Regions from separate parts of the Paenibacillus sp. FSL H7-0918 genome, predicted to be linked through region 1. Evidence: riboswitches for the same ligand, from Rfam matches in the RefSeq annotation. Region 1 holds a riboswitch; each other region holds the start of a gene.
The links. A riboswitch is a leader RNA that binds a small molecule or an ion and turns the genes downstream of it on or off. The one in region 1 is predicted to bind cyclic di-GMP.

Region 1 (10,378 bases):
TAGTGAAATGGCAGATCATTTAAACAGAATTCTGGTAGTGGATGATGAGGAACGCATTCGCCGCCTGCTAAAGATGTATCTTGAAAAAGAAGGTTATGAAATCGATGAAGCGGAAGACGGAGAAATCGCTCTTCGTAAAGCAACAGCAAATGACTACGGTCTAATTTTGCTGGATGTTATGCTGCCTGGCATCGATGGGATGGAAGTGCTGACAAGACTCAGAGGAGTGAAGTCAACACCGGTCTTAATGCTTACAGCTAAAGGCGAAGAGATCAACCGTGTCCAAGGCTTTGAGATGGGCGCAGACGATTATGTTGTGAAGCCCTTCAGTCCACGTGAAGTCATTTACCGGGTGAAGGCTATTATGCGCCGTTCTTCGGCAACTGCTTTCTTGTCCAAGGAGAGCAATTCCAGCAATAACATTGTATTTACTCATCTTATTATTGAACATGATGCTCACCGTGTGACTGCTGGTGGTGAAGAAGTAAGTTTGACACCTAAAGAATATGAACTTCTGCATTATTTGGCTATTTCGCCTGATAAAGTATTTTCTCGTGAAGAACTGCTTAAGGATGTCTGGAATTATGAATTTTTCGGAGATTTGCGTACTGTAGATACTCACGTAAAACGTCTTCGTGAAAAACTGAATAAAGTATCACCGGAATCTGCAGCGATGATTACGACCGTATGGGGCGTAGGCTACAAACTAGAGGTACCTAAATAAGTGAACTTCTGGAGAAGTCTTGTCGGCAAACTGTGGGTTACGATCATCTGCCTGGTCGCTGTCGTGCTTATTACCTTGGGGTTATTTTTGCTTCCCTACATAGACAGTAACTTTGCCAATTCCGGAGATATCAAACGTTTATTTATGTATACTTGTATGATCGGATTTTCTTTGACGACATTTTTTGCATTGTTTTTGTTTACCAAAATTACTCAGCCGATGCAGCGTGTCATTGAAGCTGCGAATAACATTCGCCGGGGTGAATACGGAACAAGGCTTACGCTTGTCACAAGTGATGAAATTGGCCAGTTGGCTACTTCCTTTAACCACATGGCTGAGGAGCTTGAAGAGAACATTCGCAGTCTGCATCATGAGAAGGGGCATCTGTCTAGCGTACTGCGCAGTATGAGCGATGCTGTGATCACCTTTGACATTGAAGGGCAGATTATTTTGACCAATCCGCATGGCCAAGCTCTGCTAGAGAGCTGGAGCGATTTGCAGTGGGAACATGCGAGTGATGCTGAGCTCCATCCCGAAACGGCTGAGAGCAGTGTTCCTCCTCCCCTGCGTCCTTTATTTTTAAGCACCTTGAAGCAAGGTGGCGATGACCGCTCCAATGTACATGTACGGCAGGGCGTCTGGTCTGTTCATATGGCACCGTTATATTCTGAAGGCAGCATCCGGGGAGTAGTTGCTGTACTGCGGGATGTGACGGAAGAGGTGCGTCTGGAAAAGATGCGCAGAGACTTCGTAGCTAATGTCTCCCATGAAATCCGCACGCCATTGTCGATGATGCAAGGGTACAGTGAGGCTTTATTGGACGGGATGGCTTCATCCCCCGAAGAAAGCAGTGAGCTGATCCAGGTCATTCATGACGAATCACTGCGTATGGGGCGTCTGGTTAAGGATTTGCTTGATCTTGCCCGAATGGAAGCCGGACATACGGATATGATGAAAGCTCAGGTGGACATGAACGAACTGCTGGAACGAGTCTACCGTAAATTTTCTGTACGTGCGAAAGAGCGCGATATCCATCTTCACTTACAACAAGAGAGTGATATTGCTGTTCTGAAGGCGGCGGATGAGGATAAACTGGAACAAGTCTTAACCAATTTACTCGATAATGCTTTTCGCCACACACAGGGTGGCAAAAAAATCACGGTTCATACAGGAACTTGTGTATTAGAAGGCCGTCGTTATCTTGAGATTAAAATTCAGGATGAAGGGGTTGGAATTCCACCAGAGGATCTGCCGTATATATTTGACCGCTTCTACAAAGCTGATAAGGCGCGTGTACGGGGAGAATCAGGTGGAACGGGACTTGGGCTTGCGATTGTTAAAAATATTGTAGAGTCGCATCACGGGACCATCTCAGCTTCAAGCAAACTAGGCGAAAGTACAACCTTTACGCTAAGACTTCCTGTCGAAAAACAGTAATTCCAAACACAATGTGTGATAGCGCCTCTGACAGCAGAGGTGCTTTTTGTTGAAACAAACACATTAATCTTGTTCATCGTGGAACATATCTTGTAGGTTTTGCTTGGGAGGGCATAGAATGATTTTATCTTTAGACCAAGGTACTACCAGCTCACGAGCCATATTGTTCGATACGGAGGCTAAATGGGTCTCACAAGGTCAATATGAAGTTAAACAATCCTTCCCCCATCCAGGCTGGGTAGAGCATGACCCTGAGCAAATCTGGGCGTCACAGCTCGCAGCGGCAAGAGATGCGATTGCGCGGGGTGGCATAGCAGTTGAGGAGATCTCTGCCATCGGAATAACCAATCAGAGAGAAACAGCTTTAATCTGGGATAAAATAACGGGCAAACCGATATACCCTGCGATTGTGTGGCAGGACAGGCGTACTGCAGAGCAATGTGAAGAACTTAAAAGTAAAGGGCTGGAGCAAGTTATTGCGAGCAAGACGGGCCTTGTTGTAGATGCTTATTTCTCAGCTACCAAAATCTCCTGGATACTGGATCATGTGGATGGCGCCCGAGAGCGGGCGAATCGAGGGGAACTTCTAGCGGGGACGATCGACAGCTGGTTAATTTGGAGACTTACTTGCGGAGCCGTACATGTCACGGATGTTACCAATGCCTCACGTACGATGCTGTTTAATCTTCATGAACGGTGCTGGGATGAAGAGCTAATGGAAGAGCTTCGTATTCCGCGTGCCATCCTGCCAGAAGTAAGAATGTCTGGCGGCGAATTTGGAGTAGCAGACAAACAGTGGTTCGGGGCGGACATTCCAATTCGCTCTGTACTTGGAGATCAACAGGCCGCATTGTTTGGACATACTTGTCTAGAACCCGGCAGTGCCAAAAACACCTATGGTACAGGCTGTTTTATTCTAATGAACACAGGCACAGAAGCTGTAGCCTCCAGTCATGGCTTGTTGACCACTGTAGCTTGGGGTATGGGAGATGAACTCTATTATGCCCTAGAGGGCAGTGTGTTCGTGGCCGGAGCGGCTGTTCAGTGGCTGCAGGAGGGTCTTGGTCTTATAGAGGAGCCAGCAGGCTCAGAAGATAAAGCACGGGAAGTAGAGGACAGTGAAGGGGTTATCGTTGTGCCTGCGTTTACCGGACTCGGGGCACCCTATTGGGATATGTATGCCCGTGGAGCCATATTTGGCCTTACTAGAGGCACTACCTCAGGACATCTGGTACGAGCTACATTGGAGTCCTTAGCCTTTCAATCTAGAGATGTAATAGGAGCTATGGAAAAAGACGCAGGCATGCCATTGACCGGCCTTCGTGTGGATGGCGGAGCTGTGCGTAACGATTTGCTGATGCAATTCCAGTCTGATATCCTGGGCAGTGAGGTTACTAGAACAACCTATGCGGAGACAACAGCTTTGGGTGCGGCGCTTCTGGCCGGGTTAACTTCCGGAGTCTGGACACGTGCCCAGCTAGAGAGCTTCAACAAGGCTGAGAGGGTCTTCTCGCCTGAGATGGGTATAACTGAGCGGGAAGGTCGTTACAACGCCTGGAAGGACGCTGTAGCGCGTACCATGGGTTGGGAGAAGCATGAAGGATATCAGTGATAAAGGGGCTGTATATGTCTATGGTTAACGGAACCGAATCTGATCTGCCGGGCGGACTATCTAAGCCGGCGCTTCGAGCCCTGCATGGGGCTGGATATGTTCAGCTTCAACAATTCAGCAAGCTTACTGAAGCAGAGCTTCTGCAGCTACATGGATTGGGGCCAAAGGCGATCGTCCTATTACGGAGTGCTCTCGCGGAAAAGGGGCTCACCTTTGCGAGTAAGTCCTGATGTTGCGTTCATATTTATATTAAAAAGCAGCAAGCTTAGGTGAATCCCTAGCTTGCCGCTTTTTGTTATACAGCTCCTAATATTCAATAACAAATGCTACATTTTGCCAACCGGCGCCCACTGTCCAGAACAGGACTTTATCACCACGTTCGATCTTTCCAGTAGTTACAGCTTTATGTAGAGCAATAAATGGGCTGCTGGTAGAGGTATATCCGAATTCATCCCCTATGTATACCGCTACATTGCGATCAATGCCGACTTTCTCACACATCTCTAAGATATTAGGCAATGAAAACTGTGAGAAGCAGGCTGCTTTAATGGCTTCAGGCGCGATATTGTTGTTAGACAGTAGAGTACGAATAGACTCAGAAGCAGCATCTATACAAATGGAATTATCAAAAGGAATAAACTTCACATTAAACTCTCCAGCCGCTACACCTTGTTTACCCAGTTTAGCCAGGCCTGCGCACGGGAACTTGGAATTATCGCAAACACAAGGATCCGTTTGGTAGATAGAGTCAATGAAACCGACCACATCCTCAGCTTGTTCAAGAATGACTGCCGCCGCTGCATCACCGAAGTTAGCGTAATAGACTGGATCATTCTTATCGGCATGAGGGGTTACATAATCGGAGCCGATGACCAACGCTCGTTTAATCCTAGGATTCGCTTGCATCTGACGGCTAACCTGTTCCACAGAAGCCGTCATACCCGCACAATTAGCATTACTGTCAATGCAGATCGTATGGGATGCGCCTTTGATCAAACGGTGAATCATTAATGAGTTGGTAGGAAAGATATACTCAGGAGTTTGAATTGCATAGGCAATAAGGTCGATATCGGCACCTGTGAGACCACTTTTCTCCAGAACATTCCTGGCAGCCTCAAAAGCCATCGTAAGGGAATTCTCATCCGCATCCTTAATACTATACCGTGTAATACGACCTAATGCGGATAATAGACCTCGAATATCAATGCCTTTTTCGTCAAAATGCTTAATGAAAAAGTCGTTACCAACTATATTGCTGGGATGATAGATATCAATGCCTTTAATACGAATTCCGGTCATAATACGCCTCCAGGAAAGCAGTAAAATGTGGCCTACATATTAAGATTCAAAGATCTAGACTGTAACCGCAGAAATGATCTCGATGTTATCGAGTCCAGCTTTACGGCCAAGACGGGAAAGCTGCATTTTGAGGATCGGGTTATTTTCAAGCGTTAGATTTACTTTTACAAATCCATCATTCTTAAACATTACAAAGCAGCTTTCTAAAAGAGGTACAACATCTGGTGCAGTTACATTTAGCTTTCTGCAGTCGATTTTTAGTTCATAGTCAGCTGGAGTAATTGGATTGATAGTTTGTTGATAAGCTTGAATAGATTTTAGACCATCTTCTTCAGAAAATGTTCCATCTAACTCAATGTTAATAACCTTGTTTGTAGTGTCTGTCTTCAAAACGAAACTTCCCATGCCTAAATCTCTCCCATAGATTGAATTTGTCCAAAACAGTTCGACTGCAATATCCAGCCATGTATATCCATTTAGCTGTTTTATAAAAGTCAAAATTCGACACTATACAGCAAGTAATGGGATATTCCGACTCTATTATAGGCATATTTTTCAAGTGTATGCAATAATAAAGTCGAATTTTGTATATTGTTGTCGAACTGTTGGGTTATTGGATTTCTTCTATGGTTGCAAGCAGGATATTAAAAGCTGTGATGATTCTAGGTGCCCCTATAACGGGTACTAAGTGTAATAGAATACCTTTAAGCTGTTCTACGGTAACTCCAACACGAAGGGCCATGACATAATGAACGCCCAACTGTTCGAATTGACCCATTGAAATTAAAGATGAAATGACTGCGATTTCCTTCCAGTCAGGGGCTATAGTATTACGTTGAAAAATATCGCCATAGGCATTCCCCATAATAAATTCAGCCAAGTCAGGGAAGTGGTCTTTAATTGGAGCTAGTGCTTTTGCGCCATAGTCTCCTGATAGATTCGTGAAGTGGTTGAGACCACTGTTGATATTTTCCTTCATGGTTAGCCTCCTAGTTTAGGTTCAAAGTACGGTGTGCAGTCGGAGGGACTTCATCACGGTCTGTTAGTAGTTCAATAACGGCAACATGGTTTAGAGCTACCGCATCTTTAATTGCAGCTGTGAATTCATCCGCAGTCTCACATTTGTAGCCTTTAGCACCTAGAGATTCAGCGAATTTCACGGCGTCCATTGGTACTTCATATAGAGTTCCATCGATACGACCTGTGGTTTTCTCCATACCCTTAAGAGCCATATCTAGTTGCTTATTATTGACCACGATAAAGATGACAGGGATATCTTTGCAGACAGCGGTGTTAATCTCAGCGCCGAGCATCATGAAACAACCATCACCTGTAATGCAGAGGACAGTTTCTTCAGGAGCTGCGACTTTTGCACCAATAGCCATGCCGATCGAATTACCCATGCAAGCAAAATACGCATCAAAAACAAAGCTGCCCGGTTTCTTAACCTTGTACCATTTTGCAGCGTGGAATCCATGACTTCCATCATCAACGAAAATTGAATTATTATAAGGGATCAAATCACTTAAAGTGCTCATTACCGAAGCAAGGGAAAGATTCTTAAGGGTTGGAAGCTCTTCTGAATAATCCGCATCGGCCAAAGCCTCACGTTTGGTGATTGTGCTTGGGTCAATATGATTTAGGCAGTGCACCAAATTATCGCGCAGGTCCCCAGTGACCGGTATCGTTTTGGATAATAGTATTTTTCCGACAAAGGTTGGATCAATATCAAATTGAATTAAAGTTGCTGGATGATTCTCCCGTTTAAGATTACAGATGGTCATATCACTTAAACGTGATCCAAGCACTATAAATAAATCGCTTTTATTCAATAAATCGTCCCCGTGGGTCGAACCGCCAACGCCAATAGGACCATGATAGAGTGGGTGATCCCAGACTATAGCCCCTTTTCCACCAGGAGATGTTACTACAGGAATATTAAAAGTTTCTGCGAGTTGAACAAGCTCTTTATGTGCTCCGGAGCGGTTAATTCCTTTACCCGCAATAATCAAAGGATTCTTAGCAGCTTGAATAGCATCGATGACTCTATCGATATTAGCTTGACTAATTAGAGACTCTCTTTCTGGGATTACTATATTGCATTCTTCCAATACTTCAGTTTGTACATCAAAAGGAATACAAAGATGAACAGGACCCCGTTTGGTCAGGGCCACAGAAATCGCATGATTAAAAATAGTACCAAAGTGATCCCCACGTTCAACCAATTTACTGAACAAGGTGGCAGGTCTGAACATATCAGCTAAATCAGCCAGAAAAGAGGTGGAGTCCTGACATTGAGGAATTCCAAGCTCTGTAATGGATTGGTGGCCGGTAATAAATAGGACAGGTAGGTTGTTAGCTTTCGCATGTGCTGCTGCTGTAAGCAGGTTAGTTCCCCCAGGACCCGAAGTACCAAATGCTACGCCTAGGTTACCCGTTTTCAGCGCATACCCTGCTGCTTCGAATCCGGAGCTTGCTTCATGTCTGCCGGGAATAAATTCAATACCGTAATCCACCATCTTTAGAACTATTGGACAAATGGATTTGCCAATGATCCCAAAAGAATGGGTGACTCCAAGGTTACGTAGTGCTTCCGCCATGTAATCTGCGACTGTCTTCAAAAGAAACACCTCACAAGTTTTTTGATATATATTAGTTATTAATCTACCGAATAGATACGATAGATCAATATACTCAAAAAGTAAAAACCTGTGCTCTATAGTAAGCACAGGTTGGTGGCATAAGGCGCCGCTAAGACTGAACAATAGTTCAGCCGTCCTGGTTCCTCTGCAACCTGGCAATCATGGCCTCAAACGAAAAAATGAGGCTGTAGATCCATGGTTTTGCGTCATCCTCTTTCGAGGATTTTGCCAATATTAATTTATAGTTGATAAGAATAATTTTCCTTTACAATATATTCCTCATTAATTTTTGTCAACATAATCCGCTAAAAAAACTCGAAATTTGACGAAAGTCTTGTCCAAGAGATGAAGTTTTGCCTCGCGAAAAAAACTGCCACCTAAGACTCAGCTTAGGTGGCAGTTGATAGTTTTGAACTAGAATTTAAAGATATGAATGGTTTTTTGCAGATTAAATACGGCCTGGGTCATTTTTTCCGTTTCTTCTGCAACAGACTGCAGGGCATTAATCTGTTCATTCATAGCCGCCGATACCTCTTCCGTGCCAGCAGCAGTTTCTTCGGTGATTGCTGAGATATTCTCAATTGCACTGGAAATTTTCAAGGCACTTTCTAGCATAAGATCACTCTCCGCAGAGAATGAAGAGATTTGCTCGGTAATGTACTGCACGCTTTGTACAATTTGTGCGAAAATATGGGCAGATTGAGTGATCATTTCATTCTGAACCTGCACAACCTCTTCATTGATGGCAATATTATCGATGGCTTGTTTAATATCTGACTCAATGCTGCGGACCAAGCCGAATACTTCTTTTGTGGATGCCGTAGATTCTTCAGCAAGCTTGCGAACCTCTTGAGCTACAACGGCAAAACCCCGACCATGCTCTCCGGCACGAGCAGCTTCGATGGAGGCATTCAGTGACAGCAGGTTGGTCTGCTCAGCGATCTCTGTGATGGTCTTGGTGATCATCGTAATCCCGCGGGCATTTTGTGAGAGAGCTTCAATAGTATCAGCCACTTTTTGTGTAGCCTCTATGTTTTTACGCATGCCTTCAGCCTGTGTATCTACGGATTGGCGCCCTTGCTCAACAAGTTCTAAGGTATGTATTGAACGTCTGTTCATTTCTTTGGTGGAGTTCGTATAATTGGATACTTTGGTCTCAATGTCTTTAATGGATTCTGTCATATCAGCGATATCCGTAGATATTTCATTTGCACCAAGAGCGAGCTCAGTAGAAGAAGAGGCTACTTGTGCCATGACAATTTTCAGGTTCTGGTTCTTATCTTCGATTCCGCGGCTTGCATCCATAACTTGACGGGTGATCTGCGATGCATCGGTCAGAATCTTCTTGAGCTTATCAATCATTGTGTTAAAGGAGCGGCTTACGTCACCCATTGAACCATTTTCGTCCGCTCTGCTAGTGAAATCACCCTTTGAAATACTGTGAGATACATTAGCAATATCATCAAAAGATGATGTAAGCGTTCTCTCCACGAAGCGAGCAACAGGTAAAGTCAGACCTGCAAGAACAACTACTAGTATAATTCCTACGAGAAATTGACCTAGAATCATTAACGTAACTAAGACAGGAATAGCAAACAGTGCGGCAACGAGGTAACATCCGGCAACAATTCTTTGTTTTAACGGAAGTTTGTGCATCCAGCTCATTGGTAAAATGTCCCCCTTATTAAATTTTATGTAATGGTGTTATTATAGGGGATTTATAGGTCATTGGTCTATAGAGAAGTGTCATAAATCTTCTTTAAGTAGTAGATATTTAGAATTCATGTCAAAATTCCTCATATATTGTGGAAATTGTTTTAATAGCAGACTTTACCATCCCTACTAGTTCGATAGGAGCTAAAACAATAACTGAAGGAGAGAAAGAGAGTACGATACGACAGGCAGATTCTATAGCATTAAACTCGGCCTCCACGTTCATCCACCCAGTATTAGCAGAGGGTTCTACTAAAGTTATAGTTACATATCTTTCACGTTGTAATTCTTTAAGAATAGACTCATTCACCTTTAAGTTCACTACATATTTTGGCAGTGCTGCTTTGAAAGCTAAAGTCGATTGTTCCCAGTAGCTTTTTAAATCAAAAGCCTCAGGTCTGACAAATGATTCATAAGTTGCGTCAGCTTGTATTAATCTCGACACGCGAAAAGTCCGCATTTCACCCTCGGTTCGTGCCACTACATACCAAACTCCACGTTTTGCGACTAACCCGAGAGGTTCAATGAAACGCTCCTTCATCTCGTCATTCCGTGGGTAAGTGATCTTCACTTTACGGTCTTCCCAAACAGCTTCCTGAAGGACAGAAAGAAACGGGTACGTCTCGTCGGAAGGGTGCCAGCTGGCACCATCTATATGAATGCGCTGGCTCAGGTAACTGGCTGGATTATTCGGCCTGGATGGGGAAGCAGCCTTCAGCTTAAGCACGGCAGAAGAGAAGTCGTTTTGTATACCCAGATCTTTTAAAATCGAGGAGTCTGCGGACAGCAGCAGAGTAGCAATTTCTGAGGGCTTCATACCCGTTAAGGAGGTCCGGTATCCTTCTGTGAGCATCCAACCTCCTTCGCGTCCCCGTTCGGCAAGAATCGGTATTCCCGCTGTACATAAGGCTTCCATATCTCTAAACACAGTTCGTTCAGACACTTCTAAGG
Region 2 (10,378 bases), 2.1 Mb from region 1:
ACGCTTGATATTTCCAGGGGAACCCTGCAAAATAGAGAGAATGCTAACTATAGAGGAGTTATATGAAATGAACGATGTTATGGTGCGGAATCATGTAAAAGTCATTGGAGCAGGAGAAAAAACTATCCTTTTTGCGCATGGATTTGGGTGTGATCAAAGCATGTGGCAGTTTATCACGCCATCATTTGAGAAAAAGTATCGAATCGTTCTATTTGATTATGTAGGCTCAGGCCATTCAGATTTAAGCGCATATACATCGGATAAATATCATACTCTCCATGGTTATGTACAGGATGTACTAGATGTTATCGAAACATTTGAACTCAAGGATCTTATTTTTATAGGTCATTCTATTAGCTCTATGATCGGTTTGCTTGCTTCAATCGAGCGGCCGGATTATTTTGATAAAATGATTATGATCGGACCTTCCCCACGTTATTTAAATGAGGGAGATGCTTATTTCGGGGGCTTTGAAAAAAGTGATATTACTGAGCTTCTGGATATGATGGAGATGAATTTCGCGGGCTGGGCTAGCTTTATGGCTCCACTTGCGATGAATAACCCTGACCCGATGTTGACTAAACAGCTGGAACGAAGCTTTATTTCGGCCGACCCTATTATCGCTAGAGAATTTGCGGAAGTTACATTTTTTTCGGATCATCGAGAAGATCTGCCTAAAGCGACAGTGCCTACACTCATATTGCAATGCTCGGATGATAGTATCGTTCCTATAGAAGTAGGAGAATATTTACATAGACATATGAATAATAGTACGCTCCGGTTAATGGAGGCCAAGGGCCATTATCCACATATTAGCCATCCCCAGGAGACCATTACTTTGATTAATGAGTACCTTGGGTGAGATGGAGAAGATTATGGTGTTGAAAGGATATTTAGACAATGGATGACCGGTTAAAATATGCGCCATGCGGATATGTTTCCATTACCCATGAAGGAATGATCCTCGATGTGAATCAAACCTTTTTGGATGGGATGGGATATCAGCAGGTTGATTTGGTAAATAAACATTTTGAATCTATCATGTCTACGGCCAACAAGCTTATTTTTCATTCATACTTCTATCCTTTTATCAATCTGAATGGACATGTAGAAGAGCTATTTATCAATTTGAAGGACAGCAAGGGGCAAGCCGTGCCTTACTTGTTAAATGGTAGACGCCTTGAATGTGAAGGTGTAGAGGTCATTGATTGTATTCTCGTACAGATGGGCAAACGTATTGATTATGAGCTAGAGTTACGATCTGCGAAGAAGCAAATAGAAGAGGCGTATTGGGAAAAAGATCAGGCGCTGGCAAAGCTCAAACAAATTCACCTGGAAATCGAGCAAAAGCAAGCTGAGTTGCTGGAGATGAATGCCGTTTTAGTAGAGCTATCTACTACAGACAAGCTTACTGGATTAAAGAATAGAAGGTTCCTGCAAGAAAAGCTGGAAGAGCAGATTGCAGCGTATCACCGTGATCAGGCGCCTTTTTCATTATGTATTCTAGATATTGATCACTTTAAAAATGTGAATGACACCTACGGTCATCAGATGGGTGATTATGTCCTGGAGAAATTAGCGAGTATCCTGAAGTCCCAATCACGTAAAGAAGATATCGTAGCTAGGTATGGTGGTGAGGAGTTTATCCTTCTGCTGCCTAATACAGATTCATCGGATGCCACGGCTATAGCTGAGAGTCTACGACAATTCATAGCCAGCTCCACTTGGGAGATTGGCAGCATTACGGTAAGCATTGGCATAGCTACCTTTGAAGCAACTGATACAGACATCACTCTTCTGGAAAAAGCTGATCAAGCGCTTTACGTTTCTAAAGAACAGGGGAGAAATCGCGTTACGCATATTATGGATTTGAGTGAAAAGCTTCTTTAATTGGAGGCTTTTTTTGTTATTTATAAACGATACATCCTCTTTGCTCTAATTGCTCTAAAATGTCTGTTCCCTTCAAGCTGTGATTCCATCTTAAATCCAGTTTCTCTAATCGTCCAAGTTGTAGAATCGAATCCGGGATTTTTTGCAGATTATTATCTCTTAAATCAAGCTCAACGAGGCTGTTTAATTGACCTATTTCCTCAGGGAGTTTATTCAGTTTATTTTTTCTAAGGTTCAGTCTTCTTAACTTGCTTAAATTACCGATAGATGAAGGCAGCTTAGTGATTCGATTATCACTTAAATCGATTATCCGAAGTTCTTCTATAGCACCCAAATGATCTGGTAACATGACCAGTTGATTACCATAGAGATGGATCTCTCTTAGGCCTTTTATTTGTGTGATCGAATCAGGTAAACGTTCCAGCTGATTATAATAAAGCCGCAATTCAATCAGACTGCTCATTTCGCCTATACGGGTAGGCAATTGCTTGAGATGATTATCTGTTACGTTCAGATACTTGAGCTTCTGGAGATTACAGAGCTGCTCCGGCAGCTGTTCGAACTGATTATTGCTTAGGTATAGAAAAGAATCCAACCCCTGCAATCCGCCAATGCTCTCCGGCAACACCTTCAGCCGATTATGGCCTAAATCCAGCATTCTTAGGTGAACTAAGCGACCGATGTTCTCGGATAAGCGTTCGATTTCATTGCCCGCATAATTTAGTACCTCTAATTCGTCATGAAGGAAGAGCTGATCGGGAATCTCTTTAATATGATTGTTGTACATGCTCAGTTCTAGTAGCGGATTGCTCTCAAACACGACATCTGGCGTTTCAATAAGTCCTTTTCCGTCAAAATTATATTTCATGAATGGATCTCCTTTGTAAATCGTATTGGCATCAAGCCTATGTGACAACGTTACGATAGAATATAACAGGATGATGATTTATTATCAGTATGTTGGCATACAAAACTATGGAATGTGTTAGAAAGGAATAATGAGATGGAAGCTTCTTTTTGGACTGGCACTCGCTTTTTTCAGGGTTTACCCTCGGAGAAAATCGAGGCGGTCTCAGGATTATTCACTTATAAGGCATATTCTAAGGGAACCCTGGTGTTTGCAGAATCAGATCCGGGGGATCATGCCTACATTATCTATTCGGGGATTATAAGGGTGTATGCTACCACGAAAGGGAAAGAGCATACCGTAGATCTTTTTGGAAAAGGCGATTTCTTTGGCGATCTGGAAGTGATCCATCCCTCCAATATAAGAGTGCTGTCTGCGGTGGCTATGAATGATACTGTATTATTTGAGATTAAACATGAGCCTTTTAAGCAGATGCTTGCCGATTACCCGTTGATTAAGGAGCAATTGATGCTGCTGCAAATGGAGCGTTTATTTTTATCGAATCGGTTATTACATGAAATGAAATTTCATGATGCGAAAGCGCGTGCGATCTTTACGCTGAGAAGACTATACCAAAGATTTGGAGTAGAGGAGCAAGGCAAACAGAGGATTGATCTTCGATTGACCCATCAGCAGTTCGCGGATATGATCGGAACGTTAAGGGAGACGGCTACCCTTGTGCTTAAAGATCTGCAAGAGCAAAAGATTATTGAGATTCAACATCAGCAGATCACCGTGTTAGACCCGGCGTATTTACTGGAGTATACGGATTTCGATTGAGAAGAGCCGTTCCGGGATCTTTTTCAGAGAATCGATTATTAAAGGGGTTATGAATGTGGCTTGTAATCATTGTGTAGTAAGAGATCTGAATTTTGAAATCAAGGCTCATGGTGAGCTTAATCTTAGGGTTTTACCTGAGGTTATTCATCACTTGAGTAGAAGTAATACGATACATAAGGTGGAAGAAAATGTGATTACAATTAAGGAGGCTGGGGTACGGGATTTTCTAGATTTCTGTAATGACCATATGGAGTCGGAGCAGGTTGAATTCCGTATAGATGACCAAACATGGAGACCTCTATCCGAATTACCCACTGTACTTGATATGGAGTGGATTGATGAGGTTATCACTAAGGGTCTTGTTACTTGCTACTTCCAACCGATTGTGAACGTAAGGGAAGAAATTTTTGCATACGAGCTCCTATCCAGATTTAAAAAAGAAGACGGATCTCTTATCTATCCTAATGAGATTTTTGCGGCGGCACGGAATCGTGGGCGTTTATATGCTTTAGACCGGTTATGTAGAATGACGGCTGTAAAATATGCTGCACCCTTAAATAAAAAAACGTTTATTAATTTTATCCCAACGTCGATCTACGCTCCAGAGTTCTGCTTAAGATCAACCGTTGAACTGGCCAATCAATTAGGCGTCGATCCTTCTCTTTTTGTCTTTGAAGTTGTTGAGACGGAGAAAGTGGATGATCTCGCTCATTTGAAAGCTATTTTGACATATTACAAGGACCGGGGATTTGAATACGCTTTAGATGATGTTGGTGAGGGCTTCAGCACGATCGAGATGTTATTGGAGCTTAAACCCCATTACATGAAGCTGGATATGAAATATGTTCAGGGTGTGTCCAGCGATCTGAACAAACAGAAAATAGCAAAGCAATTTTTAGAAAAAGCTTTAGAAATCCAATCCGTTCCTTTAGCAGAAGGTGTGGAGTTTAGAGAGGACTTTGAATGGCTTAAGCAGAGTGGTTATCAGTTGTTTCAGGGCTATTTATTTGGAAAGCCTGATCCTATTCCCAAACAGTAATCCTAATGAGTATATATCCGTCCAGAGGATGAGATGAATTTCAGGTCAGAGTCTGAGTACAGCCAACCCCCGGGGTTGTATAATTTAGGTAATTTGAAAAGGGGGACGGGATGGATATGAAATGGCATCAATTTGTAACGCGCTGGGCGGATTCTAGGGGCTTTGATGGACGAGAGATTGATTATCAATGGCCTTCTCCCTCATTTCCGGTCATCAGTATTCGCAGTAATCTAGGGCGATACTCAGGTCAAGCGTATGGCCGTGGAGGTAAACCCCGTGTGAAGACAGCCGTTGGATTAATCGCTATTGGAGATGTAGCTGTTGGCTTGATTTCCATAGGTGCGATAAGCGTGGGCGTATTATCCTTAGGAGCAATATCACTGGGAATGTGGTTAGCGATCGGAGCAATAGCACTTAGCTGGCTTGGCTTCGCAGTGGGAGCGATTGCGATTGCAGGCGTGGCTGTAGGAGCGATCGCAATCGCGGAAAAAGCGTTGGGGGCCATCGCCATAGGGGATACGGCGTTTGGTGCGATAGCGATAGGCAGGATCGCTGGGGGTGCCATAGCTATCGGACAATGGGCATATGGTGTAATCGCAGTTGGCGAACATGGTTTCGGATTAATTCCCATCACGGGCGATGTGTGGAATTGGTTCCGGCGTTTGTTTGGATCGGGGAGTTAAGTAGACCTACAGTCCTAAAGGATGCCCTTCTCTTCCGGGATGGTCGATAAATAATATCTATCACATAAGAAAAACTAATTGCAATTACCTATATTCATTTCATACCAATTAATCATGCGATCCGATCTAGGCTTATGTTACTCTTTGAATGTATTCGAAACTTCATAGGCAAACCTATGGAAATGTAGGGACGCAAAGCTAAAGGGACTAAGGTTATCATAACTATTGTCAGCCAGCTGCCAAAGAGTGTGTAACGCTTTTTGTTAAAATATAAGAAAGTATAAGTTATACACCTATACTTAATATCTTATATTTCTCGCTTAAACGCTTGCCGTCCTTATAGGACGCTGAAGGCGTTTATGCTTGTTAAGGTTTAATAAAAATTAAGTCTTAATTTTTAGGCGACTTTATACGCAATCAAGCTACTCTTTTGGGGTAGTTTTTTTTGTGCCCATTTTTGGGCACTGGAGAGATTCATATGACATCTGGGGGTAAGAAGAGATGAAGAAAATGATTGCGATCGCTACATCGGCGGCCATGTTGGCCAGTTTTTCGAGTGAGGCAGGTTATGCTTTAGCAAGTGAGGCAAGCAAGGTAAATGTAACAAAAACAGTGGCGCAAAGTAAGGTTAACTTATTAAGCAACGCTTCGGTTATTCCGTTTGAGCTGTACGGCAAGGATGCTCTAAATGCCTATAATGAGGTTTTTAGAATGAATCCAGCAAATATTAAATCCATCACAAATAACGGTGGCAACTACTCAGGCTCGCCTATAGCTAAGGCTATGGATGGGGATATGAGCACGCATTGGGAGACTGGCAAACCGAATAGTTCAACGTTTACGAATGAGGTTGTGTTTGTTTTCAATGAGTCCACTGAATTAAATAGAATGGTATACGCGGCTAGGCAATCCGGTGCGAAAGGTAAAGGTTTTGCTCAAGAATTTGAGATCTATGGTTCCACTACCGATGGGGTTGATTTTACGCTCGTGTCTTCTGGAGAATATACAGGCTCAACCGGTGATGTAGTGGAGATTCAGTTCGCACCTACGGCTTTTAAGAGACTTAAATTTGTCTTCAAAAAAGCGAACCAAGATTGGGCGAGTGCGGCTGAGTTTTCTTTTTATAAAGAGGATAGTGTCTCTGCTAAAATGAAAAATTTATTTACAGATGATACCTTGAGCCAAGTTAGTACTGCCTTTAATACGGCAGAGAAATTAACAGCTTTAGAGAATGAAGTGCAGGCACATCCACTGTATGCGCAGTTTAAAGAAGAGATAGAGAATGCAAAGATCCTTTTGGAGAACCATCAGGTAGAGGCAACGGCAGCCAAGGTTTCGAAGCTAAAAGGGTATGGAACAGCCTATGAAAATGCCTATAGCCAAGCTTATAGAATGCCGAATGCAAACGTATCAAAAGTAACGGTGAACGGTGGAAGCTACCCAGGTACGAAGCCTGAATATATGCTGGATGACCAGCCCACTACGCATTGGGAAACGAACAAAAACAATGATGCAAGCTTCACGAATGAAGTCGTGTTTGAACTAGCGCAAGCGGAAGTGCTGGACAGAGTGGCTTTTTTGGCTAGAGATAACCGCAAAGGATTCCCAGAGGCTTTTGAAATCTATGCATCAGAGACGAGTAAAGGAGAGACCTTCCAACTTGTATCTAGCGGAACCGCGATTAGTACCAATGACTTTCTGGAATTTAAATTCGAACCGACGAAGTTTAAAAGATTAAAATTTAAGTTCACAAAAGCTAATATCAACAGACCTTTTGCGGCTGAATTTAGATTTTATACAGAAGATAAAGTAAGCGAAGCTGTAAATGGTATTTTCACAGATGGAACGATGAGTGCGGTTGTGCCTGCTTATAATAGCGTCGAAGCAATCAACGAATTAGAAGAAGCGGCAAAAGTACATCCCCTCTATCCAATCCTGAAAGATTCATTGGAACTAGCTAAGAAGCTGGTTAATGGCGAGGTTCAAATCGAAGGCACCATCATTGAGGCGGAACAACGTGGAGATATGAAAAAGCATGCGCAGGAAAACCTGAGAATTGGTTTTGGTACGAACAACCAGCCTACAGGTCTCGTTGCAATGCCTGGAGATACGATCAACGTTTATGTGGACGCAGCTTCTAACGATAAGCTACCTTCTTTAGTCTTTTCTCAACAAGAGGCCGCTTGGAATGTTTGGGCTAGAGGTGTGCAATTGCGTCCAGGTAAGAACATTATAACCGTTCCTGAATTTGCTACGAATAGTTATTATGCACATGAAGTGACTAAGGGCGGCACCGTTTATATCGTAAATCCCTATACAGCTGAGGAACAAGGGAAAGCGCCATTGATCCGCTTCGAAGGTTTAGAAAAGATTCCTTTTATGACCAAGACCACGGATCCAGAACAATTCAAAACCTTCTTAATCACATACAAACAAAGACTGGACGAAGATAAAGCGGCTCATCCAAATGTTCAAGATCGTAAACTCATAGATGTGGTAGAAATGGCCAGCGATCATGTTATATTCACAGGAACGGCGACGGAGGCGTACAACAAATATATTACGCAAGGAAATAACCCGCTGGACACCGTAACTGGGTATGACACCTGGATGAAGAGCATTTTTGCCTTCTATGGCTTGGATGGCAGTAGCGAGATTCATGATGCCAAGCTAATTCGTGAGAATATTCGCTTGATGCAGCCTTATGGTGCGATGTATGCAGCGGGAGATCATACAGGGATCCAACTTGGAACAGTAGGAACCATGTTAGGTGATTTTAATAAAGCCTATCCGGGCTGGGGACTGAATCACGAAATTGGGCATCGCTTGGCTATGGGTGAACGGGAATATGGCGAAGTAACTAATAATATGGTGTCTATGTTTATGTCTGTCGCAGCGAATTCGATAGATAATCGTATACCGTATGAATCAGATATCTATAAATATGTCCTCGAAGAAAATAAAGTGGTTATGAATCAGCAGGGCTTATTTGCACAACTCGGAGCCTATTGGCAGCTGGAGCTGGCACATCCGGGATACTGGACAGAGCTAACCAAGCTATATCGGGAGCGGAAGGTCACCCTTACCAACGGTGACAATTCCAAGCAGCAGTATTTGGTGGAGTTCTCCTCCGAAGTACTGGGATTAGATTTAAGCAGCTATTTTGCCAGACATGGCTTCACTGTGAATCCTGAGACAAAAGCGAAAGTAGCCAAGTATCCGGCACCGCAAAAGTTATGGTATTTAAATAACTCGGTGATTAATTATGAGGGAACTGGAATAGCGGATAAAAATCTGGCCATTAAGGTTAATATCACACCTAACACCACGGCTAGAACGAACACGTTAAGTTTCAGTATAGATAAAGAGCTTAAGCAAGACTTTTTAGGATATGAAGTGTATAGAAATGATGTGTTAGTTGGTTTTACAGGAACTGAGCAATTTGTGGATCAGAATGTAGATGTGAGTATCAACTATACGTACAAGATCGTCGGTTATGATAAAAAGCTGAACCCACTGAAGCCCGTACAGGTTAAAGCCTTTAAGCCAGCCTTGTCTGTTGAAGATCAGCTCACTTTAAAGCTTAATCAAACCTTTGATCCGATGAGCTATGTAAAAGCGGCTAACTATCTAGGAAACGATATTACTGCAGATGTCTCTCTGAAAGCCAATAACGTTGATGTAACGCAAAAAGGCAACTACGAAATTGTATATGAAGTGAAAAGCGAAGGGGTTACGGAAACGAAAACCACACAGGTTACGGTAACGAGCGACTACGCCTATATTTCCGATCTCAATGCCAAGTCAGTCGTTGTAGGCTGGGGTGAATTAAAGAAAGATAAAGCCGTTTCCGGAGGAATCATAACCCTTGTTCGCCAAGGGTTGGCTGCGACGTACGCGAAAGGGATTGGTGTTCATGCCAACTCTGAGGTAGTTTACGATATTGAAGGTAAGGGTTACGACTTCTTTGAAAGCTACATTGGGATTGATCAAGCCATGAAAGGGAAACCTTCCTCGGCTACTTTTGCAGTGTATGTGGATGGAGAACAGAAATTTGAGAGTGATGTTTTCCGGGCAGGAACAGAACATCAATTTGTGAAAATCCCTGTGACTGGCGCAAGAGAGGTGAAGCTGGTTACAACAGATGCTAAGGATGGCAATGCTTCAGACCATACGGTATGGGCGGATGCGAAGTTCTCGAATAATTCAAGCAAACCTACCATTACAGTACCGGAAGAGACAACCTTCGTTAAGCTGAACAGCGTATTTGATGTGTTGAGCGATGTAACAGCTTTTGATACGGAAGATGGTAACTTAATTGGAGCCGTTGAAGTGCATTCAAATGGATTCACATCAAGCAAAACAGGGACTTACAACGTCGAGTTTTCAGTTACAGACTCAAATGGGAACTCCGCTGTGCAGGCCAGAAAGATTGTTGTATACAGCGCTAGTAAATACCTGAGTGATATAGATTGGCAATCGGCAAAAACGGATTATAATGTGGTTCGAAAAGATAAGGCTAGCTCTAACAATCCGATTAAGCTGCTGGTAAATGGCGAGGTCAAAGAGTTCGCTAAGGGCTTAGGAACCCATGCCAGCTCTGAAATCGTGTATAATCTGGCAGGTGCAAACTATGAATATTTTGAAACGTATGTAGGGGTTGATAGAAATATCCCTGAGCAAAGCAACTCCAGTGTAATTTTCAAAATCTTTGCCGATGGGGCAGAGGTTTATAACAGCGGACTGATGAAATTTGGTACAGAAGCCAAGCTTGCGCGGATACCTGTTAAGGATGTAAGTGAATTGAAGCTGGTGTTAGATAATGCAGGTAACGGAAATGCTTCAGATCACGGTGATTTTGCTGATGCGAAGTTTATGATCTTGAACAATACACCAGAGCTTACCATACCTAAATCTGTCTCAACCAAAGTGGGCCAAGCGATTGATATCAGTGAAAGCTATTCGGCAATGGATTCGGAAGACGGTGACTTGACGGCTCAAGTGAAGGTCACAGGCCAAGAGCAAGTTAAATTCAACCGGGCCGGAAAGTATCCAATCACTTACACAGTAACAGATAGT
Region 3 (10,378 bases), on a different contig from region 1:
CGTGCTATTCACACTACCGGGGCACCCCTTCTCCCGAAGTTACGGGGTCATTTTGCCGAGTTCCTTAACGAGAGTTCTTCCGCGCGCCTTAGAATTCTCTTCTCGCCTACCTGTGTCGGTTTGCGGTACGGGCACCTTCTCCTGGCTAGAGGCTTTTCTTGGCAGTGTGAGATCATGACCTTCGCTACTACAATTTTCGCTCCCCATCACAGCCCAGCCTTAATGATGTGCGGATTTGCCTACACATCAGCCTCACTGCTTAGACGGACATCCATCAGTCCGCGTCACTACCCTCCTGCGTCACCCCATCGCTCATAGCGGATTACGGTGGTACAGTAATTTCAAACTGTTGTCCTTCGACTACGCCTTTCGGCCTCGCCTTAGGTCCCGACTTACCCTGAGCGGACGAGCCTTCCTCAGGAAACCTTGGGCTTTCGGCGGATCAGATTCTCACTGATCTTTTCGTTACTCATACCGGCATTCTCACTTGTGTAGTGTCCAGCGCTCTTTTCAGTACACCTTCAACCCCTACACAACGCTCCCCTACCCCAGATACATACGTATCTAGCCATAGCTTCGGTGGTGTGTTTAGCCCCGTTACATTTTCGGCGCAGAGTCACTCGACCAGTGAGCTATTACGCACTCTTTCAATGGTGGCTGCTTCTAAGCCAACATCCTGGTTGTCTGTGCAACTCCACATCCTTTCCCACTTAACACACACTTGGGGACCTTAGCTGATGGTCTGGGCTGTTTCCCTTTTGACAATGGATCTTAGCACTCACTGTCTGACTCCCGGCAATAAGTATATGGCATTCGGAGTTTGACTGAGCTTGGTAATCCTTGCGGACCCCGCACCCAATCAGTGCTCTACCTCCACTACTCTTATACCGAGGCTAGCCCTAAAGCTATTTCGGGGAGAACCAGCTATCTCCGAGTTCGATTGGAATTTCTCCGCTACCCCCACCTCATCCCCGCACTTTTCAACGTACGTGGGTTCGGGCCTCCAGTGCGTGTTACCGCACCTTCACCCTGGACAGGGGTAGATCACACGGTTTCGGGTCTACGTCCACATACTAATTCGCCCTATTCAGACTCGCTTTCGCTGCGGCTCCACCTTCTCGGCTTAACCTTGCATGTTAAACGTAACTCGCCGGTTCATTCTACAAAAGGCACGCCATCACCCATTAATAGGGCTCTGACTTTTTGTAAGCACACGGTTTCAGGTTCTATTTCACTCCCCTTCCGGGGTGCTTTTCACCTTTCCCTCACGGTACTGTTTCACTATCGGTCGCCAGGTAGTATTTAGCCTTAGCAGATGGTCCTGCTGGATTCATACGGGGTTTCACGTGCCCCGCACTACTCGGGATCCGTCTCGGAGAGAATACAGTTTAGGTTACAGGGCTTTTACCTCTATCGCGGGCCTTTCCAGACCTCTTCACCTACCATATTCCTTTGTAACTCCATGTGAGACGTCCCACAACCCCTAAGAGCAAGCTCTTAGGTTTAGGCTGTTCCGCGTTCGCTCGCCGCTACTGACGGAATCACTATTGTTTTCTCTTCCTCAGGGTACTTAGATGTTTCAGTTCCCCTGGTCTGCCTCTACACACCCTATGTATTCAGGTATGAGTAACTGCGAATTACCACAGCTGGGTTTCCCCATTCGGACACCCCCGGATCAAAGCTTGCTTACAGCTCCCCGAGGCAGTTTCGTTGTTCGCCACGTCCTTCGTCGGCTCCTGGCGCCTAGGCATCCTCCGTGTGCTCTTATTAGCTTAACCTTGATTCTTCCGAAGAAAAATCTCACTAATAACATTTACTTGTTTGCACAAGTTGCTAAAAGATGTTCTAAAACGCAAATTCGTTTCGGTATCCAGTTTTCAAGGATCAAGTCTTACTTGAGAGCTTAAACTCTCAAAACTGAGCAACGAGTGAGTAACAGGCCTAAACCTGAGTTTTGGAAGCTTAGCTTCCGATTTGAATGTCCTCATTGCAGAGAACGATTCTCCATAGAAAGGAGGTGATCCAGCCGCACCTTCCGATACGGCTACCTTGTTACGACTTCACCCCAATCATCTACCCCACCTTCGGCGGCTGGCTCCCTTGCGGGTTACCCCACCGACTTCGGGTGTTGTAAACTCTCGTGGTGTGACGGGCGGTGTGTACAAGACCCGGGAACGTATTCACCGCGGCATGCTGATCCGCGATTACTAGCAATTCCGACTTCATGCAGGCGAGTTGCAGCCTGCAATCCGAACTGAGACCGGCTTTGATGGGATTGGCTCCACCTCGCGGCTTCGCTTCCCGTTGTACCGGCCATTGTAGTACGTGTGTAGCCCAGGTCATAAGGGGCATGATGATTTGACGTCATCCCCACCTTCCTCCGGTTTGTCACCGGCAGTCACTCTAGAGTGCCCAACATTACTTGCTGGCAACTAAAGTTAAGGGTTGCGCTCGTTGCGGGACTTAACCCAACATCTCACGACACGAGCTGACGACAACCATGCACCACCTGTCTCCTCTGTCCCGAAGGCCGCTGCTATCTCTAGCAGATTCAGAGGGATGTCAAGACCTGGTAAGGTTCTTCGCGTTGCTTCGAATTAAACCACATACTCCACTGCTTGTGCGGGTCCCCGTCAATTCCTTTGAGTTTCAGTCTTGCGACCGTACTCCCCAGGCGGAGTGCTTACTGTGTTAACTTCGGCACCAAGGGTATCGAAACCCCTAACACCTAGCACTCATCGTTTACGGCGTGGACTACCAGGGTATCTAATCCTGTTTGCTCCCCACGCTTTCGCGCCTCAGCGTCAGTTACAGCCCAGAAAGTCGCCTTCGCCACTGGTGTTCCTCCACATATCTACGCATTTCACCGCTACACGTGGAATTCCACTTTCCTCTTCTGTACTCAAGCCACCCAGTTTCCAGTGCGACCTCAGGTTGAGCCCAAGGTTTAAACACCAGACTTAAATAGCCGCCTGCGCGCGCTTTACGCCCAATAATTCCGGACAACGCTTGCCCCCTACGTATTACCGCGGCTGCTGGCACGTAGTTAGCCGGGGCTTTCTTCTCAGGTACCGTCACTCCGGTAGCAGTTACTCTACCGGACGTTCTTCCCTGGCAACAGAGCTTTACGATCCGAAAACCTTCATCACTCACGCGGCGTTGCTCCGTCAGGCTTTCGCCCATTGCGGAAGATTCCCTACTGCTGCCTCCCGTAGGAGTCTGGGCCGTGTCTCAGTCCCAGTGTGGCCGTTCACCCTCTCAGGTCGGCTACGCATCGTCGCCTTGGTGGGCCGTTACCCCACCAACTAGCTAATGCGCCGCAGGCCCATCCCTCAGTGACAGATTGCTCCGTCTTTCATTCTTCTCTCAGGAGAAAAAAGAAATTATCCGGTATTAGCTACCGTTTCCGGTAGTTATCCCAGTCTGAAGGGCAGGTTGCCTACGTGTTACTCACCCGTCCGCCGCTAAGTTATTTTGAAAGCAAGCTTTCAAAATAACTCCGCTCGACTTGCATGTATTAGGCACGCCGCCAGCGTTCGTCCTGAGCCAGGATCAAACTCTCCAATTAGTATTGAAAAGAGCGATATGCTCATTTTGAAACATCTGACGAGAAAATTAATTCTCTAATTTTGGATTTCACTTGCGTGATTTCCTACTCACTCGTTGTTCAGTTTTCAAAGATCAAGTTCTCGTTGGCGCCGTTTAATGTCTCAGCAGCAACTCTTATAATATATCATGTTGTTTTCAGAAATGCAAGCTTTATTTTTCGAAGCTTTTTATCAGCCTCGTCTATATCGCCTGTACGCTGTCTAACAACGCTTACCTATAATACCCCAACTATTAATAGAAAAGCAACCCCTAATATAAAAATAAACAACTGGCTTAATAATTAAGCCAGTTGTTTATTTAATAGAGTTATGTTTCTAGCGACGAACTTAATAGTATTTTGCCGCAGTATATTTGCTTGAGGCTTTAATTAAATCGGTTTTCTTATCACTCTTTGCAAGTCCTGCATCCACTGTAGTATCAATGGTAACCCACTTCCCATTAAGCAACACTTCGTTCCATGCATGATATTGCGTAACGTAGCTTGTATTCCCCATTACCAACTTAGCAGGAACATCTACACTCCGCAGCATTGCGGCAAAAAGAGAAGCGTAATCATAGCAAATCCCTTTTTTAGTAGTCAATGTCTTATCGATGCTTGGAATATAATCAGTAGTTACACTATTTGCAAGAGAGTAATCATATTGTACATTCGCAACTACATAGTTATAGATCGCTTTAACTTTCTCTTCGTCTGTTGTTTTGCCTTGTACTAATTGTTTAGCTTTGACAATCGCTTTATCAGAAGAACTCCATTTCACATTCTGTACGGAGCCCAAATATACGGAATTCGAGTCACTCATGGTTACGTCTACTACTTCGGAATATAATGCTTTGTATTTATTGCCGGTTGTGTTCTCCAGAACAGAAACCTTATAAGTCCCATTTCCTTGTTGCAAAGGGAAGTCCTCAGCTTGTCCAGAAGCATACAAGTTATATGTATAGCTGCTGTTATCTTTGGTGATCATGAGTTTGATTCTTTTATCTTTCGGAATATCATAGTTAATACCAATCACACCTTGAGCCACTTTGGATGTAATCAACCAGCTGGCATCTGCACTTGCAGCTTGAGCTGTACTTACCGGAACTGAAGTCATTAGGACGAACAACGCCACCAGCATAAAATAAACCTTTTTCACGGATAAAACTCCTTTCGGTAGCTGGCTGCCATCCTTTCGGGAAGGCCCTTTAGCTTTGCGTCCCTACCTTTCGATAGGTTTGCCGTTATCGTATAAGCTCTATCTGTTCTAGCTTTACTAGATATAATTGATAGAATCCATTTGAAACAAACAAAAAAAGCCTCTTCATTCGGTAGCTGGCTGCCATCCTTTCGGGAAAAGGCCCTTTAGCTTTGCGTCCCTACCTTTCGGAAGGTTTGCCGTTATCGTGTTTAGCTTTCATAGTATAATACTATCATATTTATAGTTGTGAACAAGACCTAATTTACTAGATTACCCATTATTTTATAAATATCTCCCGGTATTTGTGTTTTCTTGTCATTCACTATTCTCCTTTTGTTAATTTGGCATGAACAATCAGCCGATGCGTTGGATTCACTAGCGGATCACATGTAATCAGAGTAAGAATCTTATCCTTGTCATTCCCGTCAAGAACGGAGACATCACTCGGATCTACAACAGAAATATCGTATACCTCATAGTTAAACACCTGATCACTAGTCTTTACCGTGATAACATCCCCCACAACAACCTCATTCAATCTGTTAAACAAACGCCCCGTAGTTCTAGCCCGATGCGCCGCGATTGCAGCATTCCCGATCTCTCCAAGGGGTGCCGTTTCTTTCATATGGGCTGCAGCATGTTTCATATTAGCTTTTGTAGCCCCTTCTAATACAGGCAGCTTCAAATCAATCTTATCGATTTCAATTAGTGCGATTACTTTGCCACCGACTGCAATCTCCGGTTCAGGCTTTTCTGTCTCTTGGGGTTGGGGCTGTGCCTGAGCATCCAGAACCGATTCCTCTGCTAACAGCTGAGTAACTTCAGCATACCTGCTCTTTAGATCTGGCTGGGGAGTACTATCGGCAGTGCTTAGTTCAGCCGTTTCTAATAACTTCTCCTGCTGCCTGTCGTTGTACCACTCGTTAGCTGTCGGATATAACATGATAAGTATCCCAGCCAGTATGAGTAGATAGGAGAATTTACGCAATGTTATTCACCTCCGTATATTGTTTCTATGGTTATATACAAATCAAGCAGAAACAGCTACTTGCCTTTAAGCATAGCAACTCCTTCTGCCTGAAATTAATGTTTAAAATACCCATTTACGACTTCCAAAGAAATTGATGATCACCGTGATAAAGGTAACCAGCACCTTGGAGATCAAGACTTGAATACCTAGTTTGTCTGTCAACAGATGCATTAACAGCAGTGATATTCCGAGCACTACCAGATTCAGCACGATAAACTTGACCAGCTGTACGCGGTCGAAGCCTTCTTTATTCCCCCGGTTGCGATCACGAAAGGTAACTTTTTTATTCAAAATAAAGCTATTCGCCGTGCCTGCACTATAGGAGATCACCTGCGCCAATGCGTATACCATCCCTAGTGAATTCAACAATGTGAAAATCACAAAATCAATAAGCGTATTGAGCAAACCTACGGCATTAAATTTGAGGAACTGTATGAATGCAGCGCGCAAGTTCTTATCTGACATCATTGTGGTCCTTCCGGCGGTCCAGTTGTTCTTCGTTCTGGTAGCCTTTAGTCTCACTAACAATATATAGCGGTCTATCTTTAGACTCGTCATAAATCCGTCCGATATACTCCCCAATCACACCCAACAGCATCAGAACAATACCGTTAAAGAGCAGATTGACACCTACAATGGAAGCCCAGCCCGGAACCGTCCAGGAGGTGAAAAATATCCTTTGGAACAAGACGAAAAATAAATAGAGAAAGCTAGAAAATGAAAGAAAGAATCCAATATACGTAGCAATCTTAAGGGGCTTATATGAAAAAGAGGTGATGCCATCTAACGCAAAACGAATCATTTTCTTCAGCGGATATTTGGTTTCTCCGGCAAAACGTTCTTCCCGTTCATATTCCACCATAGTCTGCTTGAAGCCAACCCAGCTCACCAAACCTCTGACATAGCGGTTCTTTTCTTTAAGTCCCCGCAGGACATCACATACCTTACGGTCAATAAGACGGAAATCGCCTGTATCCGTAGGAATATCCACACTTGTCATACTGCTGAGCAGGCGGTAAAAAAGCTTCGCGGTGACCTTTTTGAACATCGTTTCTCCGTGGCGCTTCAGGCGTTTCGCATATACAACGTCGTAGCCCTCTTTCCACTTCTCGATCATTTGCAGAATGACCTCCGGAGGATCCTGAAGATCAGCGTCAATAACAACAACCGCTTGACCTTCGGCATAGTCCATGCCAGCTGTAATCGCTACCTGATGTCCGAAATTACGCGAGAAGTCAATCAGCTTGACATGCTCGTCTCGTTCACAGATCTCCCGAATCATCTGGGCGGAACGATCACGACTGCCGTCATTGACGAAGACCAGCTCATAAGTATCGCCGCACTCGTCCATTACTTTTTTCAAACGTTCATAAGTATGGCTAATTACTTGCTCCTCATTGAACATGGGTACAATCACACTATATCTGGCTTTCACCTTTATTCCTCCTACAAGCTTTTTGGAGCGTTACATCCATCTACACTTCATAATAACGCTGCATTCATAAACTTATTTTATAGATTTTTATTAAATCCTAGAAAACCCAAGTAGGGAACCAACGCAGCATATCTTTCACGTAATCTCCACTGACCTGCATCCCTGACAGTACCGGGTAGAAAGCGATAAAGAGCAGCAAAGCAACGGCTACATAGACATACTGTACGTAACGGGCCTCAGGGAATTTACTATCCAGCAACTTCATTATATATACAATACCAAGAATCATAAATGGTACCATAGCAAAATAATGGTAAATAAATGTTTCTCTTGGGACAAGCATCCACGGAACATATTGCGAGAAGAAGGCGATCCAGATCATGTAGAGGTTCTTATCTTTACGTTTCAGCGTAATCCACAGCGTTGCCAGCATCGCAAAAATACCCGTCCACCAGATAAGAGGATTCCCCATAGTCACTATACTGCTGACCTGACCTTCCGGCAAACCTTCACCGCCGCTAAAGAACCAGACCGGTCTCTTCATAAACGGCCATTGCCACCATGAGGAAGCAAAAGGATGTGTAGCTACAAGCTGGCTGTGGTAGTTGTACATATTCTTTTGGGAATCAATCAAACCTTTTATAGTGAAGCCCTCTGCTGATGCAGATAACCCTGGCACAAAAGATAAGCTATAAATAATTACTGGAATAATTACAAAGAACCCGATACAACTAGCCAACGTAATAATAGTCTTTTTCCAAAAAGAATCTACTGCTTCACGACAGGTGCCCAGCAATTCCTTGTCTTTAATCTTCCCCTCTGCCAGCAGGCGTCCGGAGGCTTGGTATTCTCTGTAGCGTTCAAAAAGGGAGATAGCCAGCATAATGGCCAGCCCTGCTCCTCCATAGAGCACAATCCATTTCGAAGCTACGCCGATTCCGAAGAATAAGCCAGACCAGAATAACGGAATTAATGTTTTTCTTAAAGGCTGCTTGTAGAAATTCATTGTGTAATACCGCTGCATAAAATAGAACATCAACATAATGAAGAATACTCCGTATACGTCAATCGTGGAGATTCTTGTCTGTGTGAAATGCATGAAATCCAGCGAAAACAATCCTGCCGCGAGAGCGGCGTATTTGCTTTTCTTAAACAAACGCAGCGCCATTACATATATAAGAGGTAACATGGCAACTCCGAACAAGGTTCCGATAATACGCCAGCCGAATGGATTGACTCCGAACAGCTCCATACCTATGGCAATCAACAGCTTGCCAAGCGGTGGATGCGTATTCTCGTAAGGCACTATCCCGTGTGTATATTCATAAGCTGTTCGCGCATGATAGATCTCGTCAAAATAAGTGCTATTCATAAAGTTAGAATATTCCGGAATGAGCGACTGCTCGTCAAAAAGATTGGCCGCTGCTCCTCTTTTAGGTACTGCGTTAGCATCCGGTGTCACACCGGCAATAGGAAGGGGGATTCTTTCTCCCCCCTGCTCATAAAAGGCCATTTCGTTCAAAGTGAACCCTGGAGAGGTAACTGTAAACTTCACATATCTCGCAGTAACGTTCAGGGGTTGGCTTTTCCAGATGAAGACATTCCCAACATCCTCACTCACATCCATCGGACTGCTCCAGACCTCAGGATTGTCGCTGAATTCCAGCTTGAACTTCCCCGTGCCCACGCCTCCAAAGATATTGACCCGTTCCAATGGTTTACTCTGCCCCAAATCTACATAGAAGCTTTCACCACTGGCAGCAGGCTCCCATAAGGTCTCTGGAGATTTAGTAGAGCCAAGATTATATAAAGCAAGCGCTGCGTAAACGGCCGTAATAGCTATTATGCATATCCAATCTATACGCTTAAACTTCATCGTTAAATCGCCCTCCCTTCTGATGCGGTTTAATTTGCCCGACAACTCTCAAGTCTTCTTCATATTGTTCTTCCGGTGTAATTGGTGCTGGAAGAGGTTTTATTCCCTTGCGGACATACACATCGTATCCGATATTCAGCATATAAAGCAGTAATGCTAGATTAGCTATAGCAGTCACTAATACGATTCCGTCTGCACCCGGGCTAACATCTGCATTCAGGTGGGATAAGGTGTACGCCACATTGATGTATTGCGTTAAGCTGAATCCGAGAAATAGCGATAAAAAGCGGCGGTCCCGACTTTCTATATAAGTAAACAAACAAAGAATAAGAGCAGGGAACATATAACGTTCATGCATTTTGGTGCCAAGCACAAAGACCACTACTATAAGCACCATCCCGATAAAATAGGATTTGGTCAGGTCCAAGCGATCCTTTTTAAAGGAATAAAATGCCGCAACAGCTACAGCCACTAAAATAAATATGAAGCCCCATACACGGTATGGAATGCCAAGCCAGGTTAGATCAAGGGATGACCACATCGGATCAGTCAGTGCATACAGATTAAATGCATTCACTGAAGAATACGGATAGGAAGATAACGTACTCTTGTAAAGATCAATAACCCCTACCAATCCTCCGTTATTCCAGAAAAACGGTGCCGCAAGCAATCCGAAGATCCCTAATCCATACAAAGCTCCGAATCCAAGCTGCTTCCAAGCGCGGTGATGATAAAAAGCAAACAACAATACCGGCGTGAATATCAACGCTTGCGGTTTAATTAGCGTCGCTAAGGCAAACAAAATTGCGGAGCGGACAAACTTTTTGTTCGCAGCGCCATGGATACTGAGCAGCAGGAAGATCAAAAAGAATGAATCTGCTTGTCCCCAAGCCGCTGAATTAATAAGTACCGCTGGGTTAAACAGAAACAACAACATTAAGCCGAAAGCTATTCCTGTGCCGAGTTTTTTGCGTGACATTTGATAAATGAAGTAGCCGAGCACCAAATCAGAAAGGATCGCAGGGAGCTTGAAGAGCAAATTCTCTCCACCTGAGCCCTGAGTGAATCCTAAAACGCCACGAATGGCGCTAAGCACGTACAATATGTACAAATAGCCAGGAGGATAATCGGCAAAATAACCTTCTTCATAAAATTTGCCTGGACCTAAATCCACCATACGCTGTCCCCAAGAAATAAAGGTATTCATATCATTCTGATATCCTTGCGCGGTAAGACCAATCCACACTCTC

Region 2: another riboswitch for cyclic di-GMP. It lies ahead of MHI15_RS13130 (NPCBM/NEW2 domain-containing protein); the one in region 1 lies ahead of MHI15_RS04080 (thiamine pyrophosphate-binding protein).
Region 3: another riboswitch for cyclic di-GMP. It lies ahead of MHI15_RS19705 (transglutaminase-like domain-containing protein); the one in region 1 lies ahead of MHI15_RS04080 (thiamine pyrophosphate-binding protein).

Annotation. Positions count from the first base shown of each region.
Region 1 is NZ_JBBOWJ010000001.1:854,466-864,843, reverse strand. Features, by position in the region: gene MHI15_RS04115 (response regulator transcription factor) at 8-724, shown strand; gene MHI15_RS04110 (ATP-binding protein) at 725-2,161, shown strand; gene glpK (glycerol kinase GlpK) at 2,280-3,773, shown strand; gene MHI15_RS04100 (DNA-binding protein) at 3,788-4,003, shown strand; gene MHI15_RS04095 (ketoacyl-ACP synthase III) at 4,080-5,072, opposite strand; gene MHI15_RS04090 (hypothetical protein) at 5,127-5,570, opposite strand; gene MHI15_RS04085 (carboxymuconolactone decarboxylase family protein) at 5,683-6,051, opposite strand; gene MHI15_RS04080 (thiamine pyrophosphate-binding protein) at 6,062-7,702, opposite strand; cyclic di-GMP riboswitch class I at 7,858-7,954, opposite strand; gene MHI15_RS04075 (methyl-accepting chemotaxis protein) at 8,129-9,379, opposite strand; gene MHI15_RS04070 (helix-turn-helix transcriptional regulator) at 9,501-10,378, opposite strand, start outside.
Region 2 is NZ_JBBOWJ010000001.1:2,911,286-2,921,663, reverse strand. Features, by position in the region: gene MHI15_RS13160 (alpha/beta fold hydrolase) at 68-862, shown strand; gene MHI15_RS13155 (sensor domain-containing diguanylate cyclase) at 901-1,890, shown strand; gene MHI15_RS13150 (leucine-rich repeat domain-containing protein) at 1,907-2,758, opposite strand; gene MHI15_RS13145 (Crp/Fnr family transcriptional regulator) at 2,894-3,577, shown strand; gene MHI15_RS13140 (EAL domain-containing protein) at 3,768-4,616, shown strand; gene MHI15_RS13135 (hypothetical protein) at 4,733-5,299, shown strand; cyclic di-GMP riboswitch class I at 5,457-5,543, shown strand; gene MHI15_RS13130 (NPCBM/NEW2 domain-containing protein) at 5,801-10,378, shown strand, end outside.
Region 3 is NZ_JBBOWJ010000002.1:1,304,249-1,314,626, forward strand. Features, by position in the region: rRNA gene MHI15_RS19695 (23S ribosomal RNA) at 1-1,778, opposite strand, end outside; rRNA gene MHI15_RS19700 (16S ribosomal RNA) at 2,011-3,568, opposite strand; gene MHI15_RS19705 (transglutaminase-like domain-containing protein) at 3,936-4,745, opposite strand; cyclic di-GMP riboswitch class I at 4,759-4,839, opposite strand; cyclic di-GMP riboswitch class I at 4,914-4,996, opposite strand; gene MHI15_RS19710 (class D sortase) at 5,110-5,775, opposite strand; gene MHI15_RS19715 (GtrA family protein) at 5,878-6,285, opposite strand; gene MHI15_RS19720 (glycosyltransferase family 2 protein) at 6,272-7,252, opposite strand; gene MHI15_RS19725 (phospholipid carrier-dependent glycosyltransferase) at 7,350-9,128, opposite strand; gene MHI15_RS19730 (glycosyltransferase 87 family protein) at 9,118-10,378, opposite strand, start outside.